Regions from separate parts of the Pseudomonas tremae genome, predicted to be linked through region 2. Evidence: predicted binding sites of a transcription regulator. Region 2 holds the regulator's gene; the other holds the start of a gene.
What was found. The regulator FliA, encoded in region 2, starts transcription of late flagellar genes. The targets are predictions, from matches to a motif close to CTAAAGTTTNNNNNNNNNNNGCCGNTAA.
Positions count from the first base shown of each region.

Region 1 (3,369 bases), 1.3 Mb from region 2:
GGATCGCGTCATCGACATGCCTGTAAAAAAGGTGACCAGCCTGACCTTCGGCGGTCCGAACCTGGACACGCTGTTCGTCACCTCCATGGCCAAACCACCGTTGCCACGCTTTCCGGAGGACGGTCAGCAGCGCGGTGCGTTGTTCGCCATCACCGGGCTGGGCGTGAAGGGCGTTGCTGAACGGCGCTTCGCCAGCTAGCCCGACAACAGACTGAACCTGAACGTTAAGGACGACTGAACCTTCTCGCCAGGGCGTGTGCTACACGCCTGGAGATTTCCCATGCCAAATAACAAGAATGCATCGCTGGGCAAGATTCATCGATTTTCGTGGGTGTCGTTGTTGGTGTGCTGGATGATCTGGATTTTGAACGCCTATGATCGCGAGATCGTATTGCGCCTGGGCCCGACTATTTCCAAACATTTCGAATTGTCTGCAGATCAGTGGGGGACGGTGGCCACTGTCGCCATGCTGGCCTTGGCGGTTCTCGACATTCCGGGTTCTATCTGGAGTGACCGTTACGGCGGCGGCTGGAAGCGGGCGCGTTTCCAGGTGCCACTGGTGCTGGGCTATACCGCGCTGTCCTTCCTCTCGGGTTTCAAGGGGTTGAGTGGCAGCCTGGCCAGTTTCATTGCCTTGCGGGTAGGGGTGAATCTGGGCGCTGGCTGGGGCGAGCCGGTCGGTGTCAGCAACACTGCTGAATGGTGGCCCGTGGAGCGTCGTGGGTTTGCGTTGGGCGCCCACCACACCGGTTACCCCATAGGTGCGATGCTCAGCGGCATTGTCGCCAGCTTTGTGATAACCACATTTGGTGAGGAAAACTGGCGTTACGTGTTCTTTTTCGCCTTCGTAGTGGCTCTGCCGTTGATGATTTTCTGGGCGCGCTACTCGACGGCCGAGCGTATCACCAAGCTGTATGTGGACATTGCTGCCAAAGGCATGACCCCGCCGGACAGCACACCGTCGACCAACGTCAAAGGTCAGGTCTGGAAGTCGGTCAAAGCAACGTTGAGTAACCGCAACATTGCCCTGACTGCCGGTAATACCCTGCTCACGCAAGTGGTTTATATGGGCGTGAATATTGTCCTGCCTGCCTATCTGTACAACATCCTCAACCTGTCGTTGGCTGAATCGGCTGGCATGAGCGTCGTATTCACCCTGACCGGGATTCTCGGGCAACTGATCTGGCCGTCGTTGTCGGACATCATCGGCCGACGCATTACCTTGATCATCTGCGGGGTATGGATGGCAGTCAGCGTCGGTGCCTTTTACTTTGCCAACACCATACTGATCGTCATCGCGGTGCAGTTGCTGTTCGGTCTGGTGGCCAACGCGGTCTGGCCTATCTACTACGCGGTCGCGTCCGATTCTGCGCAACCTTCGGCGACATCGACTGCCAATGGCATCATCACCACCGCGATGTTCATCGGCGGCGGTATTGCTCCGGTATTGATGGGAACCCTGATATCCATGGGCGGCGGCTGGAGCAGCCTCAGTGGTTACACCGTGTGCTTCTTCGTGATGGCTGGCTGCGCATTGGGCGGGGCGTTTCTGCAACTATTTTCACATCGCCCCGAATCGCTGACAGTGCAGCGGAGCGTGTGATGTTTCCACGTCCCGAGCTCTTGGGTTCGGGACGTGCCAGTGCTGAAGCACCTGTTCTGCAAAAGTGCCCACTTTTCGGGGCGACACTGCCCGTCCGCGATCTCATTAGTTGCTCTATACGCGACATGGTCAGCGTCGTAAACGGGATGTGTGGCGTTTTTTGGTCGGAAATTTGACATCTCGAACTGTCAAATTATTGGAGTTTCCATAGCTGAAATTCTGTAAATGCTAATTATAATTAAATTTATTTATCTATATTTATCAATGAGTTATCTTGAATTAGAGCTTTTATTCAGCGTCAGTGCAGATGCCGCCTCTAAAGTTACTGAGCAAGCGGGCGAAATGGGTAATATCCAAATGATATTATTCGCGTGAAATGGTTCAACGCATTTTTGCGAGTGATTACGCCCATGCAAGCCACGGAACGGCTATGTTCAGGATCGACATCATGTTCAGCAAACTCAGTATCTCGCAAAAGCTCTATTTCAGTTTTGTCGCGATAGTCATACTTATTGCCGTGCTGGTAGCCAGTGCTTACAGAGGCTTCGAGCAGGTAGAAGACGCCACCAACAACAACGTCCACACTTATCAAGTGCTGAGCGACGCACAGTTGGCTCTTGAGCAACTGATCAACATCGAGACAGGCATGCGAGGCTTCGTCATCGCGTCGAAAGACACATTTCTCGAGCCGTTGGTAGCGGGTCAGCGGCGCTTTGCTGAAGAACTTGATTCGCTCAAGCGCCTGACATCTGATAATGCCGAACAACAGCGTCGTCTGGCCACTCTGGGGGAGACCCAGAAGCGCTGGATGGATGAGGACATCAACCCGATCATCGCCCTGCGTCGTGACCTGACCGCACGCAATATGCCGGATGACGAACTGGATGCGCGCATTACCTCCGGTGCCGACAAAGCCAAGATGGACGGCATGCGCGCTATTCTGAGCGAAATCAGCGCTGTCGAAAACAAGCTGCTGGTGGTAAGGACCCAAGACATGGTGGACGCCAAACATCTCGCCATCATGATCCTCATGTGTGGCGGCCTTGCAGCGGCTGTCCTCGCGGGAATCCTGGCTACTTTATTGGGTCGCAGCACTACCGCACGCCTGCAGCTGGCTATTGATGCTGCAACTGCCATTGCCAATGGCAAGCTCGACACCGTGATCGATACCAGCAGCCATGACGAACTGCCGAAAGCCTTTGACCGCATGCAGAATCGCTTGCGCGAAATGATTCATCAGATCAGCCAGGCAGCCAATCAGTTGGTAGTTGCCGTGCAACAGATTTCCGGCGCATCCGAGCAACTTTCCGGCGCAATCCAGGAACAGTCGACGTCCGCCTCAATGATGGCGGCTACCATCGAAGAACTGACTGTCAGCATCCACCACGTTTCCGAAAACGCCGACGAGGCCCACCAGCTCGCCAGTCGTTCGGGCCAGCAGTCCAAAGATGGTGCGCAGGTCATCGAAAGTACGCTGTCCAGCATGAACGGCATCGCCAAGACCGTGCAGCTTTCTTCTACACAGGTTGCAGGCCTGGGTCAGCATTCCGAGCATATCTCGTCGATCATCAGTGTGATTCAAGGTATTGCCGACCAGACCAACCTGTTGGCGCTCAACGCTGCCATCGAAGCCGCACGTGCCGGCGAGCAGGGTCGCGGCTTCGCGGTTGTTGCCGACGAAGTTCGCCTGCTGGCGCAAAACACTGGCAAGTCCACCAAGGAAATCGCCGGCATGATCGAGAAGATCCAGGCGGGTGTACGTGAAA
Region 1 covers NZ_CP066270.1:3,213,589-3,216,957, reverse strand. Annotated here, with positions in the region: gene I9H09_RS14605 (SMP-30/gluconolactonase/LRE family protein) at 1-199, shown strand, start outside; gene I9H09_RS14600 (MFS transporter) at 281-1,603, shown strand; gene I9H09_RS14595 (methyl-accepting chemotaxis protein) at 2,052-3,369, shown strand, end outside.
Region 1: the regulator FliA is predicted to act here: its motif matches at 1,920-1,947, upstream of I9H09_RS14595 (methyl-accepting chemotaxis protein).

Region 2 (3,369 bases):
TGCAGGATGAGCCGAGCGAGGAAGCGATGGCTGATATGTTTGCCGACCTCTATCACACCCCTGGCAAGAGAGTGGGTTAAGTGATGGATATTATTGAAATGTCCCTGCATCAACGGTCTGCCTGGCATTGTTCATTAGTGAATGTGCGGTTCTCGGTGTGGTTTCGGTCTACGCAAGACAAGGTAAAGAAATAACATGGGCAGCATGCATCCCGTACAGGTGATCGCGGTGACCGGCGGCAAAGGTGGCGTCGGTAAGACTAACGTGTCAGTGAACCTCTCACTGGCCCTCGCCGAGCTTGGCCGGCGCGTTATGCTGCTTGATGCCGATCTTGGTCTGGCCAATGTCGACGTCTTGCTGGGCCTGACGCCGAAGCGCACGCTTGCCGATGTCATAGAGGGTCGCTGCGAACTGCGCGATGTTCTATTGCAGGGGCCGGGCGGGGTTCGTATCGTGCCTGCAGCTTCCGGCACCCAGAGCATGGTGCATCTGTCTCCGGCCCAGCATGCCGGTCTGATCCAGGCGTTCAGCGATATTGGCGACAATCTCGACGTACTGGTGATCGACACGGCTGCCGGTATTGGCGAATCAGTGGTGAGCTTTGTGCGCGCTGCTCAGGAAGTGCTGCTGGTGGTGTGCGACGAGCCCACGTCGATCACCGATGCCTACGCCCTGATCAAACTGCTCAACCGCGACTACGACATGAACCGCTTCCGGGTCCTGGCCAACATGGCTCAGAGCCCTCAGGAAGGGCGCAACCTGTTCGCCAAGCTCACCAAAGTGACAGACCGTTTTCTTGATGTTGCCCTGCAGTATGTAGGCGCTGTGCCGTATGACGAATGCGTGCGCAAGGCCGTGCAGAAACAGCGTGCCGTCTACGAAGCATTCCCGCGTTCCAAATGTGCACTGGCGTTCAAGGCTATTGCCCAGAAGGTTGATACCTGGCCGTTGCCGGCCAATCCGCGGGGTCATCTCGAGTTCTTCGTTGAGCGACTCGTTCACCAGACCAGTGCGGGGCCTGTGCAATGACTGCGAGCGGCTACCAGATGTACAGCAAGACTTCTCGGAACTCACAATATGAGCTGATCGAGCGCTATGCGCCTTTGGTCAAGCGCATTGCCTACCACTTGCTGGCGCGTTTGCCAGCCAGCGTGCAGGTCGAGGATCTGATCCAGGCCGGCATGATCGGTCTGCTTGAAGTCTCTACCAAATATGACTCCACCAAGGGTGCGAGCTTCGAGACCTATGCCGGCATTCGTATCCGTGGTGCGATGCTCGATGAGGTCCGCAAGGGTGACTGGGCTCCGCGTTCGGTACACCGCAATACGCGCATGGTCAGTGACGCAATTCGGGCAATTGAAGCTAAAACCGGTCGTGACGCTAAAGATCACGAGGTTGCTGCCGAACTCCAGTTGAGTCTTGATGATTATTACGGGATTTTGAATGACACCTTGGGCAGCCGCCTTTTCAGTTTCGACGACCTTTTGCAGGACGGGGATCATGAAGGGCTGCACGAGGACGGTGCAAGCGGTTCGCTTGAGCCGTCGCGCGATCTGGAAGACGAGCGCTTCCAGGCTGCGTTGGCCGATGCAATTGCCAATCTGCCAGAGCGTGAGCGTCTGGTATTGGCGCTGTACTACGACGAAGAGCTGAATCTCAAGGAAATCGGAGAGGTTCTTGGGGTCAGCGAATCTCGAGTCAGTCAGTTACACAGCCAGTGCGCAGCTCGTTTGCGAGGGCGTTTGGGGGAGTGGCGAGCGCGTTGACGGCAATCCGCGACGCAAGTCGCGAGTTGTCTGCATGCCGGCTGTGCAAAGCGTTACGTGGTAACAGGATGAACGAGACGCAAGCCCATCGAACATTGTCTCGATGGGCTTTCGTTCAAGGTCTTTGCCTGTCGTTGTGCCAAGCCCGTCGTCGTTTCGTATAGCTGGAGGTGTGCTGTGCCAGTATTGAGTGAACAGCGTGTTCAGGTGCTGAATGCGTTAAAGACTGCTTGGAGGTCGAATTGGACAAGAACATGAAAATCCTCATCGTTGATGACTTCTCAACGATGCGGCGGATCATCAAGAACCTTTTGCGTGATCTGGGGTTTACCAACACATCGGAAGCGGATGATGGTCTGACCGCACTGCCGATGCTGCAAAGCGGTGCCTTTGACTTTCTGGTGACCGACTGGAACATGCCTGGCATGTCCGGTATCGATCTGTTGCGTCAGGTCCGTGCGGATGATCGCCTCAAGAATCTTCCCGTGCTGATGGTCACTGCAGAAGCCAAGCGTGAGCAGATCATTGAAGCTGCTCAGGCCGGGGTGAACGGTTATGTAGTCAAGCCATTCACGGCTCAAGCGCTGAAAGAGAAGATCGAAAAGATCTTTGACCGCGTCAATAGCTGATGCATGCCGCGAGGGCGCTATGGATAACAATGATTCGATGGCCGACTTTGAGTCGACCCTAAAAAGACACGCGCAGGAACTCGTTACCAGCCTTGAAAAGGGTCGTTTCGGCGAGGCTGTGCAACTGATCCATGAGCTCAATCAGACACGTGACCGCGGCCTTTATCAGGAAGTGGGCAAGCTGACGCGTGAGCTTCACAGTGCAATCGTCAACTTTCATATCGATCCGCACATGCCTCAGGCCGAGGAAGTGTCGCAAATCACCGACGCCACCGAACGCCTGTCGTACGTAGTCAGGCTGACCGAGAACGCAGCCAACCGCACGATGGACCTGGTCGAGGAAAGTACGCCGGTCATGAATGGCCTGAGTTCCGACGCCAAGGCTTTGAGCGAGGATTGGGGGCGTTTCATGCGCCGCGAAATCAGCGCTGAAGAGTTTCGCGAGCTGGCCAAGCGAGTCGACGGTTTTCTGACGCGCACCGAAAAGGAAACCCACCAGGTTGCCGGCCATCTCAACGATATTCTGCTTGCTCAGGATTATCAGGACCTTACGGGTCAGGTGATCAAGCGCGTTACGCAGCTGGTCACTGAAGTTGAGAGCAATCTGCTCAAGCTGGTGCTCATGGCCAGCCATGTCGATCGCTTCGCAGGCATCGAACATGACGAAGAATCCATCCTTGCAGAAAAAGATCCTAAAAAACATCTCGCCAAGGGTGAAGGTCCGCAGATTCATGCCGATAAACGTGAAGACGTCGTATCCGGACAGGATGATGTAGACGATCTGCTATCGAGCCTCGGCTTCTAAGGTCTGTTGACGGTTAATTTAGGGAGCACCCCATGAGCTTCGGCGCCGATGAAGAAATCCTTCAGGATTTTCTGGTAGAGGCCGGCGAAATTCTGGAGCAGTTGTCAGAGCAGTTGGTCGAGCTGGAAAGCCGACCGGATGATGCTGACCTGCTCAATGCAATTTTTCG
Region 2 covers NZ_CP066270.1:1,888,920-1,892,288, forward strand. Annotated here, with positions in the region: gene flhF (flagellar biosynthesis GTPase FlhF) at 1-80, shown strand, start outside; gene fleN (flagellar synthesis regulator FleN) at 196-1,029, shown strand; gene fliA (RNA polymerase sigma factor FliA) at 1,026-1,766, shown strand; gene I9H09_RS08760 (chemotaxis response regulator CheY) at 2,021-2,395, shown strand; gene I9H09_RS08765 (protein phosphatase CheZ) at 2,415-3,200, shown strand; gene I9H09_RS08770 (chemotaxis protein CheA) at 3,233-3,369, shown strand, end outside.